Regions from separate parts of the Polymorphospora sp. NPDC050346 genome, predicted to be linked through region 3. Evidence: riboswitches for the same ligand, from Rfam matches in the RefSeq annotation. Region 3 holds a riboswitch; each other region holds the start of a gene.

Region 1 (3,983 bases), on a different contig from region 3:
GGTGTGACGATGCTGCTCTCCGACCGCGACCTCGTCAGTGAGATCAAGGCGGGCACCCTGGCGCTGGAGCCGTTCGATCCGGCCCTGGTCCAGCCGTCGAGTATCGACGTACGGCTCGACCGGCTCTTCCGGGTGTTCAACAACCATCTCTACACGCACATCGACCCGTCCGTGCAGCAGGACGACCTGACCTCGGCGGTCGAGGTGCCGGACGGGGAGCCGTTCGTGCTGCATCCGGGCGAGTTCGTGCTCGCGTCGACGCTCGAGGTGATCTCCCTCGGCGACCAGCTCGCCGGACGACTGGAGGGCAAGTCGAGTCTCGGCCGGCTCGGCCTGCTGACGCATTCGACGGCCGGCTTCATCGATCCGGGCTTCTCCGGGCACGTGACGCTGGAGCTGTCCAACGTGGCCAACCTGCCGATCACGCTCTGGCCGGGGATGAAGATCGGTCAGCTCTGCATCTTCCGGCTGTCGTCGCCGGCCGAGCACCCGTACGGGTCGGCGGTCTACGGTTCGCGCTACCAGGGGCAGCGTGGGCCGACGCCGAGCCGCTCGTGGCAGAACTGGCGGACCTGGCCGGTCCGCTGAGGCACGAAGGCAGTAAAGGGGCGCCTCCCGTCGAGGGAGGCGCCCCTTTTGGCGTCGCCGTCACATCCTGGGGCGGCCGAAGCTGTGAATCGTGCCGTTGTCGTAGCGCTTCATCAGGACCGGTACGCCGGCCTGGGAGGCATGCACCAGCCAGCCGTTGCCGACGTACATGCCGACGTGGCTGAGGTCGGAGTTGTAGAAGACGAAGTCACCGGGGCGCAGCTCGGAGCGGCTGATCGAGGGCATCATCCGGCGCTGGGCGGCGGCGTTGTGCGGCAGTCGTACGCCGACCTTGCCCCAGGCGGCGAGCATCAGGCCGGAGCAGTCGTAGCCGTTCGGCCCGGAGGCGCCCCAGACGTAGGGCTTGCCGATCTGGGAGCAGGCGAACTTGGCGACCGTGCTGGCCGGCCCACCCGGGTACGTCGCCGGACAGGGCGCCGGACGCAGCGAGCCGAGGCCGCCGGAGGTGCCGTACGCCTTGAGCCGCAGATCCTGGAGCTTCTTGATGTCCGCGTTGATCTGCTTGGTCTTGGCTGCCAGCTCGGCCTCGGTGGTGGTGAGCTGGGCGACGAGGGTGTCGAGCGGGCCCTTCTGCGCCGTGTACTGCGCCTTGAGGTCGACCACGCTCTGGATGTCGCGGGCCTGCCGGCGGGCGAACTGGTCGAGCAGTTCCAGCTGGTCGGCGAGGGTCTGTGGCGAGCCGTTGGTGAGAATCGAGTTCAACGCCGACGTGTTGCCGCCCTTGTAGGCGCGGGTCGCGAACTGACCGACGCGTTCCATGGCCAGGTCGACCTGGAGCTGAAGCGGGGCGATCTTCGCGGCGAGGCCGTCGGCCTGCTTCTTCTTCGTCGCCAACTGCTCGCGGGTGGCGTTGTGTTGCTCGATCACCGGCTCGAGCTGGCTCCACGACTTGTCGATCTGGGCTTCGATCTCGGCGACGGTCGGCTCGGCCTGGGCGGGCACCGCTCCGAAGAGGACGATGGCGACACTGGCGACGGCGACGAAGACGGTTGTCCTCGTCAACCGGCGGAGACGTGGCAGGGCCGGCGGTCGGCCGGCGGTCGCCGGCCGGAAGGGTCGGCGCCACGGTGCATGATCAGCCACCGGGGTCGGTGCTCCTTCTCCTTCGGACCGCCTACCGGGTTAGCTGACGGGTTCGGGCGGGAGAGTTGCGCCCTACCGCAAGTCTGCGGATTCACCCCGGTTACTTCTGGGTCCCCGGCTCACGACCTTGTTGTGACTCGGCGGTGTCGAGTCGACGCCATCCCTGGTGGATGGCCGGATCCCGCTCGACGGTTCATCACATTAGGCAGCGCCGTTATCAATGCGCAACCACCGGACCTGTGAAATCCGTTGCGTGTCAAGTCTGTCGCAGTCAGTCAGGCATGAAAGTTTCCTACAGTACGCAGACATCGTCCGGAATCCATTGACGGGAGCGGCCACACGGACGAAGGTGACGACATAGATCAATCCGACTGGAGGTTCGATGCAGCGTCTCACCAAGCCGACGGGCAGGCGGATCCTGCTCAGCGTCGCGGTCGTCGGCGCCGCGACGCTCGTGCCGGTCAGCCCGGCACCCGCCGTGCCAGCCCCGACCGATACCAGACAGCAGCAGTACGCCGCCGCGTCCGCCGAGTACGGCGTACCGGAGAGCATCCTGCTCGGCGTGTCGTACCTGCAGTCGCGCTGGGACACCAACGCCGGCACGCCGAGCACGAGCGGCGGGTACGGCCCGATGCACCTCACCGACGCCGCGCACGTGGCGAGCCTGCCGGTGCCCGGCCACCACGGCACCCACGAGGACCCGCGCGGCGACACCTCCCGCGAGGCGATCGAACTCGAACACCCCGCGCCCAACCCGCCGGACGAGGCGGCGCTGCGTACCCTCGGCACCGCCGCCGGACTGACCGGGGCCGGAGCCGAGGCGCTGCGTACCGACCCGGTGGTCAACATCCGCGGCGGCGCCGCGCTGCTCGCCGTGTACCAGCGGGAACTGGGTGCCCCGCAGGGTGCCGGCAGCGACCCGGCCGACTGGTACGGCGCGGTCGCCCGCTACTCCGGCGCCGACACCCGTGACGCGGCGGCCGCCTTCGCCGACGAGGTCTACTCGACGATCCGTACCGGCGCGACCCGACGGACCGACGACGGCCACCAGGTCAGCCTGGCCCGGCACGCCGGCCTCACCCCGGCGACGTCCTGGCTGGACCGGCTCGGCCTGCGCAAGCTGGCCCGCCCCGACGGGCTGGAGTGCCCGGACGACATCTCCTGCGAGTGGCTGCCGGCACCGTACGAACTGCGCGGCGACGGCACGGTTCCGACCAGCTACGGCAACCACGACAAGGGCAACCGGCCGGCCCAGCAGAAGATCGAGTACATCGTCATCCACGACGCCGAGGGCTACTTCGCCGGCACGACCCGGCTGGCCCAGGACAAGAACTGGGTGAGCTGGCACTACACGCTGCGCTCGGTCGACGGGCACATCGCCCAGCACCTGAAGGCCAAGGATGTCGGCTGGCACGCCGGCAACTGGTTCGTCAACGCCAAGGCGATCGGCCTGGAGCACGAAGGCTTCGCGGCCCAGGGCACCTGGTACACCGAGGCGATGTACCGCACCTCCGCCAAGCTGGTGCGGCACCTGGCGCTGCGGCTCGGCATCCCGCTCGACCGGCAGCACATCATCGGGCACGACAACGTGCCCGGCACGCTCGCCAGCAACATGGGCAGCATGCACTGGGACCCGGGCCCGTACTGGAACTGGTCGCACTACTTCGACCTGCTGAAGGCGCCGTTCTGGAGCACCGGCACGCACCGTACCGGCCTGGTCACGATCGACCCCGACTTCGCGACGAACCGGCCGGCGTTCACCGGCTGCGAGGTCGCGGGCGTACCGTGCCCGTCGCGCGGCTCGTCGTCGGTGATCCTGCGCAGCGCGCCGAGCCCGGACGCCCCGCTCGTCAACGACCTGGCGAAGCGCCCCGACGGTACGCCGAACACGATGCACATCTCCGACCACGGAGCGCGGGCGTCGGCGGGGCAGACGTACGCGATCGCCGAGCGGCGCGGCGACTGGACGGCGATCTGGTATCTCGGGCAGAAGGCGTGGTTCCACAATCCGCCGTCGGCCCCGAACGGCAAGTGGTCGATCGGCCTGGTCGCCACACCCAAGCCCGGCAAGGACACCATCCCGCTGTACGGCCGCGCCTACCCCGAGGCGGCGGCGTACCCGGCGGGCGTGCCCTACCAGACGATCTCCCCGTTGCAGTACACGATGAAGGCCGGCGAACGGTACGCCGTCGGTGACGTGCTGGGCAGCGAGTACTACCGGGCCAGCACGTACGAGGGCAACTCGCCCGGCGACTGGACGGTGATCCGCGGCGAGAAGACGTACGTGCAGA
Region 2 (3,983 bases), on a different contig from region 3:
GATGTCCATGCCGGTCACGCTAGTTGTGGCCGGGGGCTGCTGCTTCTCGATTCCTGATCGGTCTGGTCACCTGTTTGGCGACGCATGACGGGATTCCCGCGGTGGCGTGTTCGGCCTGGCGGCGGTAGACGCTGGGCGGGACGCCGACGAGTTCGGTGAAGCGGGTGCTGAAGGTGCCCAGTGAGGCGCAGCCGACGGTGAAGCAGACCTCGGTGACGCTGAGGTCGCCGCGGCGGAGCAGGGCCATGGCGCGTTCGATGCGTCGGGTCATCAGGTAGGAGTAGGGCGATTCGCCGTAGGCGAGCCGGAACTGGCGGCTGAGGTGTCCGGCGGACATGTTCACGCCGCGGGCGAGGGCCTCGACGTCCAGCGGCCGGGCGTACTCCCGGTCGATCCGGTCCCGGACGCGGCGCAGGCGGGCGAGGTCGCGCAGGTGCTGCGTCGTGGCGGAGTTGCTGGTCACGTGCGTGATGGTGCCATGGCGGTGGTGGGGTTGCCCAGCGTGGTCGGGGTGGTTCGGCCGGCTTTTTCCCACTGGTGGCCGGGCGTCACACGGGCACCTTTGGTGTCGTGGCGGGTGGCCTGGCTGCCCGTACCCGATGATTTGGCCGAGAGGGCATGGGGGTCGTCTTTTCGGTGGCGTCGTGGTCGGGTGATGTATCGACGGTGGGCCTTGGGGGCGCCGTTGTTTCGGTGGTGCACACGCCGTCCGTTCCGTTTTGGCTTTACTGGGCGCTTGCGGCCCGGCTTCGCCCGGGTGCGGCGAACGCGAGTGCGATAGATCGCACCGCCAGAATCCGGTCTTGGCAGGGCGGGAGGGCGGCCAGTACGGTCGGGAAATCCGTTCCGGTTGTTGGGTCATCAGCCGATGGCGCCGGAGCGGATCCGCTTAGTCGTATTCGTACGAGCCGGGGACCCAAGCAATCGGGGTGAATCCGTGGGCCGATGCCTGCGGTAGGGCGACCTTTCCCGTCCGAATCCGTCAGCTAACCCGGTAGGCGGTTGTGGAAGGAGACGACTGTTCGTGCGGTACCGAGCGTGCCTGGTTGGCACATCCCCCATTTCCCTGTCGTGCGGCCGTTTGTCGCGTGGACCGACGATCCTGGCTGTTTGCTGACGCCGGATCACTGATCACGACACCAGATCGGTTCGGAATCGACTGAGCCGGCCGTTGCCGGCTGTCCTTTTCCTGTTTCGCGTCTCCCGTTGTGGCGGCGGTGCCGTTTGCGGCCCGCTGTCGGTTGTGCGGGCCCTGTCCCGGGTGGGTCGCGATTCGTCGGTCTGGTCGACGTCTGCCGTTTTCGATTGGGACGCCGACGACAGTCGGCGGGTAATGGAGCTTCAAGTGGAAAACTCTCGTTCGTACAATCCGTTCCGTCGGGTTATCCCCAACCGTTTCCGTTCGGTGGCCGTGGCGTCGGCGGCCGTGCTGGCGGTGGCCGCGACGACGGGCAGCCTTTCGTCCGGTACCCCGACCGGTGCGGAGTCAAACGCGGGCGCCGAGTCGGGTGTGGTGCAGTTGGCGCTGACGCCGGAGCGGGCCCAGGCGGCGCCGCCGCAGGAGGCCGCCCCGAAGGAGGCCGCACCCAAGGAGGCCGCCCCGAAGGCGCCGGCGGAGAAGACGTTGTCGTACGACTTCCAGTACCAGCCGAACGCCTACTACTGCGGTCCGGCGTCGACCCGTATCGCGCTGAGCGCGCAGGGGCACACGCCGAGCCAGGACAACCTGGCGGGGCAGCTGGGTACGACGTTCGCCGGGACGAACTCGTCGCACGACATCGCGCGGGTGTTGAACAAGGTGGTCGGCGGGGACGCCTACCGGGTGCGGGAGATTCCCGGCCAGAAGGCGACGTCGGCGCAGATGGACCGGCTGCAGGCGGACGTGGTCGAGGCGGTCGGCAAGGGGCGGCCGGTGGTGGCGAACATCGTCGGCGGGGCGACGGACAACGACGGCTTCTGGCGCAGCTTCCCCGGTGGGCACTACGTGACGATCGTCGGTTACGGCGACGAGGGGCGGCAGGTGCAGGTCGCCGATCCCAGTGGTGTCGGTCCGGCGAGCTACTGGATGAGCACGATCACGATGGCGCACTGGATGGCGTCGCGCGGTTACTCGTACTGACCGGGTACGTACGGAACAAAGGGCCGGCCCTGGTGGGCCGGCCCTTTGTCGTGGGTCAGAGTCCGCCGGCGACGCGCAGGATGGTGCCGGTGGCGTACGACGCCTCGGGGCTGAGCAGCCAGGCGATGGCGTGGGCGATCTCGGGTGCGTCGCCGGCGCGGCCCAGTGGTGCGCGCTGGGCGATGCGGTTGGGGCGGTCGGGGTCGCCGGAGACGGTGTGGATGTCGGTCCAGACGGTGCCGGGTGCGACGCCGTTGACGCGGATGCCGCGTGGGCCGAGTTCTTTGGACAGGCCGATGGTGAGGGCGTCGACGCCGGCCTTGGCTGCGGCGTAGTGGATGTATTCGCCGGGTGAGCCGAGGGTGGCGGCGGCGGACGAGACGTTGACGATGGCGCCGCCGGCGTTCATGCGGCGGGCGGCCTGTTGGGCGCAGAGGATGGCGCTGACGAGGTTGACGTCGATGACGTGGCGCAGGTCTTGCGGGGTGAGGTCGACGAGCGGGCCGATGCGGCTGGTGACGCCGGCGTTGTTGACCAGGCCGGTGACCGCCCCCAGTTTCGTTTCGGTCTGGTCGAACAGGTCGGTGACCTGGTCGGGGTCGGTGACGTCGGCGCGTACGGCGATGCCGCGCCGGCCGGTGGCGTGGACGTCGGCGAGGACGGTTTCGGCGGCGGCGGCGTCGTCGCGGTAGCACAGTGCGATGTCGTGTCCGGCGGCGGCGAGCCGGCGTACGGTGGCGGCGCCGATTCCGCGGCTGCCGCCGGTTACCACGGTGACCGGTGTGTCGGGCACTGCCCACTCCCCCTCTTTCGGCTGGTCGTGGTGGTGACGCTACCGCGCCGCCGTCCGGTGTGGATGGCCGGCGTACGGTGGGCCGGTCGACGACGTGGAGGTGCGTGGTGGCCGGTCTGGGCAAGGGTGATCTGGTCGAGGACTTCGAACTGCCGGACGAGACGGGTGCGCCGCGGCGGTTGAGTGCGCTGCTGGCGGACGGGCCGGTGGTGGTGTTCTTCTATCCGGCGGCGCTGACGCCGGGGTGTACTGCCGAAAGCTGTCATTTCCGGGACCTGGCTGACGAGTTTTCGCAGGTGGGGGCGCAGTTGGTGGGGGTCAGTCGTGACTCGGTGGAGCGGCAGCGGGAGTTCGCCGGCCGGTACGGGTTCGGTTATCCGCTGCTGTCCGACGTCGACGGGTCGGTGGCGCGGATGTTCGGGGTGCGGCGGGCGTTGCCGTTGGGTGCGCTGTCGACGCGGCGGATGACGTTCGTGGTCGGTACGGATCGGCGGGTGCTGGCGGCGATCCACAGCGAGGTGAGCATGACGGCGCACGCGGACCGGGCGTTGGCGGTGCTGCGGGAGGCGGCGGCGGGTTGACGCGGCCGGGGTGTCGTGCTCGACGTTGTCGGTGTGGCCTGGTAGGAAGGCTGCAATCAAACATGCGTACGAAAAGAGGGTTGTGATGGCGACGCGCACCGCTGGGTTGTCGACCGAGGAGCTGGAGGGCATCCGTGACTCGCTGGCGGCGGGTCGTAAGCCGAAGGTGGTGTTCACCGAGTCGGCGGGGCAGATCGCGGGGCAGGTCGGTCAGGTGGTGGCACTGACGGATCCGGCGGTCTCCGAGGAGTGGGTGGTGGTCCGGTTCGGTCGTGACGAGCTGCCGTTCTCCCCCGCTGATCTGGGGATCGCGCCGCGGGTGCCGGCGGGCCGGCGGGCGGCGGAGCCGAAGGTGGAGGCCGTGGAGCCGGCGCCGCCGGCGGAGCCGGAGTTCAAGTTGGATCAGCCGGTGCCGGCCCCGCGGCCGGAGCCGGTGACCGAGTCGGAGGTGGAGGCGAAGCCGGCGCGGCGGGCGGCGAAGGCGGCCAAG
Region 3 (3,983 bases):
AGGAGCGGCTGGTCTACGAGGACGGTGGCCTGCTGATCCACCGGACCAAGCGGAGCGGGCTGCGGCTGGCCGCCGCGATGGGGCACGAGGTCGACGGGCCGGACCGCACCAAGGTGACCACCGAGGCGTACGAGGACTGGGCCCGTACGACGGTCGCTGTGGCGCTCCGTCCGGGCCAGCGGCTGCGGATGGTCAAGTACCTGACGTACGGCTGGTCCAGCCGGCGGTCCCGGCCCGCGCTGCGGGACCAGGTCGGCGGTGCGCTGGCCGGGGCCCGCTACTCCGGTTGGGAGGGCCTGGTCCGCGAGCAGCGCGAATACCTCGACGACTTCTGGGACGCGTCCGACGTGCGGGTCGAGGGTGATCCCGAGGTGCAGCAGGCGGTGCGGTTCGGGCTGTTCCACGTGTTGCAGGCCGGCGCGCGGGCCGAGTCACGGCCGATCGCCGCGAAGGGCCTGACCGGCCCGGGCTACGACGGCCACGTCTTCTGGGACACCGAGACGTTCGTGCTGCCGGTGCTGACGTACACCCAGCCGACCGCGGTGGCGCACGCCCTGCGCTGGCGGCACGCCACCCTGGACCTGGCCCGGGACCGGGCCCGGACCCTCGACCTGCACGGGGCGGCGTTCCCGTGGCGGACGATCCGGGGCCACGAGTGTTCGGCGTACTGGCCGGCGGGTACCGCCGGCTTCCACATCGGCGCCGACATCGCCGACGCCGTCCGCCGCTACGTGCAGGCGACCGGGGACGCCGAGTTCGAGCGCGAGATCGGCCTGGAACTGCTGGTGGAGACGGCGCGGTTGTGGCGCTCGCTGGGCCACCACGACCGGCACGGCCGGTTCCACATCGACGGGGTCACCGGGCCGGACGAGTACACGGCGGTGAAGGACGACAACGTCTACACGAACCTGATGGCGCAGCGGAACCTGCTGGCCGCCGCGGAGGCGGTGCAGCGGCACAGCGAGGAGGCGTGGCGGCTCGGCGTCGACGACGAGGAGACCGCCGCGTGGCGGGACGCGGCCGGGTCGATGTACGTGCCGTACGACGAGGAACTGGGCGTGCACCCGCAGGTGGAGGGCTTCACCCGCTACCAGGAGTGGGACTTCGCCGCGACCCCGCCGGACAAGTACCCGCTGCTGCTCAACCATCCGTACTTCGACCTCTACCGCAAGCAGGTGGTCAAGCAGGCCGACCTGGTGATGGCGATGCACCTGCGCGGCGACGCGTTCACCGCCGAGGAGAAGGCGCGCAACTTCGTCTACTACGAGCGTCGTACGGTTCGCGACTCGTCGCTGTCGGCGTGCACCCAGTCGGTGCTGGCCGCCGAGACGGGCCATCTCGAACTCGCCCACGACTATCTGGGCGAGGCCGCCCTGATGGATCTGCACGACATCCACCAGAACACCCGCGACGGGGTGCATGTGGCGTCGCTGGCGGGGGCGTGGATCGCGCTGGTGGCCGGGCTCGGCGGGATGCGTGACCACGACGGCCGGTTGTCGTTCGCGCCCCGGCTGCCGAGCCGGATCGGCCGGCTGGAGTTCTCGTTGATGTGGCACGGCCGGCGGCTGCGGGTCGACGTGCGGCCGCACGAGGTGACGTACGCGCTGCGGGACGGCGACGACGACACCCGGCTGGAGTTGCGGCACCACGGTGAGGAGGTCACGGTGACCTGTGACGATCCGGTGACCCTGCCGATCCCGCCGGCTCCGCCGGCGGGGCCGGCACCCCGCCAGCCGCCGGGGCGTGCCCCGGCCCGCCGGTCGGCGCTGGGCGAGCTGTGACGGATACGCCGGAGCCGGGTCGCGCAGGCGACCCGGCTCCGGCGTGAGTGTCCCTACAGCAGGGACAGGTGCACGTGGTTCGTGTGGTCGGTGTTCGGGTCGCCGTAGGCGCCGCTGTACGACTTCCAGCCGATCGCCGGTAGCCAGACCTGTTTGAACCAGATGACGTAGAGGATGCCGAGCCGGTCGGCGTTGCGGACCAGGAACGCGGCCAGGTTGTTGCCGTACAACCTGTTCTCACCCTGCGCGACGCCGCCGAAGCCCTTCTTCTGGGACGAGAAGTCGCAGGCGCGTCCCTTGGGGTGCTCGTACGGCCCACCGGGGCGGTAGCAGGAGACGAACCAGTTGAACCCGGCCTTCTGGGTCTCCTTGAGCGCGTGCAGGGTACGCGCGGTGATGCATCCCGAGGTCGTCGGGTCGTTCTGGTTGCACGACTGTGCCGGCCACGATCCGTCGCGGTTGCGCGGGGCCTGCGCGGCGATCGGCGAGGTCGCGTTGACGAACCCGCCGGTCGAGGCGCCGCCGGCCAGCCGGAGCGCCTTCTCGGTCTCGGCCTTCTTCTTCGCCATGACCTCGAGTTGCTGCTGCTCCTCGGTGACGGCCTGGTCGATCGCGGCCTTGGCCCGGTTGGCCTGGTCGAGCGCGGCGTTGAGTTCGCGCATCTTCCGGTTGTCGTGCTGGGCGAGGGCGTCGAGGCTCTCGGCGCGGTCGAGGAAGTCCTCGGGCGACGCGCTGTTGAGCAGCATCATCATCGGCCCGATGCGGCCCATCCGGTAGGCGTTGGCCGCCACCTGGCCGATCTCGGGCTGGAGCACCTCGATCTGCTTTTCGACCTTCTGCAGTTCGAGGGTGAGCTGCAGTTGGCGCTTGCGTGAGTTGTCGACCGCCGTCTTCGCCTCGACGTAGCCACGGCTGGTGGCTTCCATCACGTCGCGCAGCAACGGGTTCTCACCCTCGTCGCCGGGCGTCGTCGGTGCGGAAGTTGGCTCGGCGTGTGCCGTGCCGGGGGCGACCGCCAAGCCGATGAGCACGGCTACGGCGGTCACGAGCGTGACGGGCAGCGACTGCCGCCGACGCTGGAATGACGTCATCTACCGTTCCTCCCATCTGCCGCCGACCGGGTTAGCTGACGGGTTCGGGACGGAAGGATCCCTACCGCTGGCGCGGATTCACCCCGGGACACCTGGTTCCCCGGCTCGCCTCGCGGCGATTGGGCGGCGGTCACCACCGGCGCCGATGGGCGCCGCCGGGCGGAGACCGCGGGCCAGCCTACCGGATGGTTCGGTTCCGTCGCTCCGGAACCACCGAGCCACTACCAGGGCGGATGCGTTACAGGACAACGACTTTCGGTGATGTCTGCTGGTCGGCCGAGCCGGCCGCCGGCGGCTGCCGGGCGGTGACTTGCCAGCTTGCTGACAGGTTCCACATGGCCGGCGCCCAGCAGCACGACTCATGGTGAATCCCGGTAATCCGTCCAACCGTTACCAATCGGAGGAAAGTGATCATGCAGATCGTCCCCAGGAAGGCGGCACTCGTCGGCCTCGGTGCGGCCGGAGTGCTCGCTCTGGCGGTGGCCGTACCGACCGTGGCCCTCGCCGAGGATCCGACACCCGCGCCGTCAACGTCGTCCTCCAGCGCGCCGTCCCGGACGGAGCAGCACGAGGAACGGCGGGCCGAGCACAACCGGCAGCTCGCCGAGGGGCTGGCCGCCGAACTCGGCGTCGACGTGGAGAAGGTCACCGCCGCGCTGGAGAAGGTGCAGGGTGACCTGCGCACCGGGGCTGAGCAGGAGCGGCAGGCGAAGCTCAAGGAGCGGCTCGACGCGGCGGTCGAGGAAGGCGAGCTGACCCGGGAGCAGGCCGACGCGATCATCGCGGGCGCCGAGGCCGGCGTGCTCGGGGGCAAGGGCGGCGGCTTCGGGCCGGGGCCGGGACGCGGCGGACGCTGACCGGAGCCCGGCACCCGCCGGGTCGCGGGCCGGCGGCGGACCTGTCCGCCGCCGGCCCGCGCGGTCTCAGCAGTAGAGGTTGTTGCCGGGGGTCGTGCCGAGGATCTGGACGAACCGCTGGTAGGCGTTCACCCGACTCTGCACCGTGGCCGGGTTGCGGCCGTTGCACTCCAGCGCGCCGTTGATGCTGCGGATCGTCTCACCGAAACCGATCCCGTTGACCATCGCGTGGTGCGGGGTCATCGTGCCCGGAC

The links. A riboswitch is a leader RNA that binds a small molecule or an ion and turns the genes downstream of it on or off. The one in region 3 is predicted to bind cyclic di-AMP.
Region 1: it holds a riboswitch for cyclic di-AMP, as region 3 does, so the genes downstream of both, AB0I42_RS31565 (NlpC/P60 family protein) here and AB0I42_RS17005 (hypothetical protein) in region 3, are expected to answer to the same signal.
Region 2: it holds a riboswitch for cyclic di-AMP, as region 3 does, so the genes downstream of both, AB0I42_RS24325 (C39 family peptidase) here and AB0I42_RS17005 (hypothetical protein) in region 3, are expected to answer to the same signal.

What each region holds. Positions count from the first base shown of each region.
Region 1 is NZ_JBFAKM010000043.1:41,207-45,189, forward strand. It holds gene dcd (dCTP deaminase) at 10-588, shown strand; gene AB0I42_RS31565 (NlpC/P60 family protein) at 649-1,611, opposite strand; cyclic di-AMP (ydaO/yuaA leader) riboswitch at 1,706-1,845, opposite strand; gene AB0I42_RS31570 (peptidoglycan recognition family protein) at 2,075-3,983, shown strand, end outside.
Region 2 is NZ_JBFAKM010000025.1:102,521-106,503, forward strand. It holds gene AB0I42_RS24315 (VOC family protein) at 1-9, opposite strand, end outside; gene AB0I42_RS24320 (helix-turn-helix transcriptional regulator) at 20-463, opposite strand; cyclic di-AMP (ydaO/yuaA leader) riboswitch at 877-1,016, shown strand; gene AB0I42_RS24325 (C39 family peptidase) at 1,406-2,119, shown strand; gene AB0I42_RS24330 (SDR family oxidoreductase) at 2,175-2,912, opposite strand; gene AB0I42_RS24335 (peroxiredoxin) at 3,017-3,493, shown strand; gene AB0I42_RS24340 (hypothetical protein) at 3,579-3,983, shown strand, end outside.
Region 3 is NZ_JBFAKM010000014.1:116,783-120,765, reverse strand. It holds gene AB0I42_RS17010 (glycoside hydrolase family 65 protein) at 1-1,781, shown strand, start outside; gene AB0I42_RS17005 (hypothetical protein) at 1,835-2,872, opposite strand; cyclic di-AMP (ydaO/yuaA leader) riboswitch at 2,877-3,008, opposite strand; gene AB0I42_RS17000 (hypothetical protein) at 3,286-3,729, shown strand; gene AB0I42_RS16995 (glycoside hydrolase family 19 protein) at 3,796-3,983, opposite strand, start outside.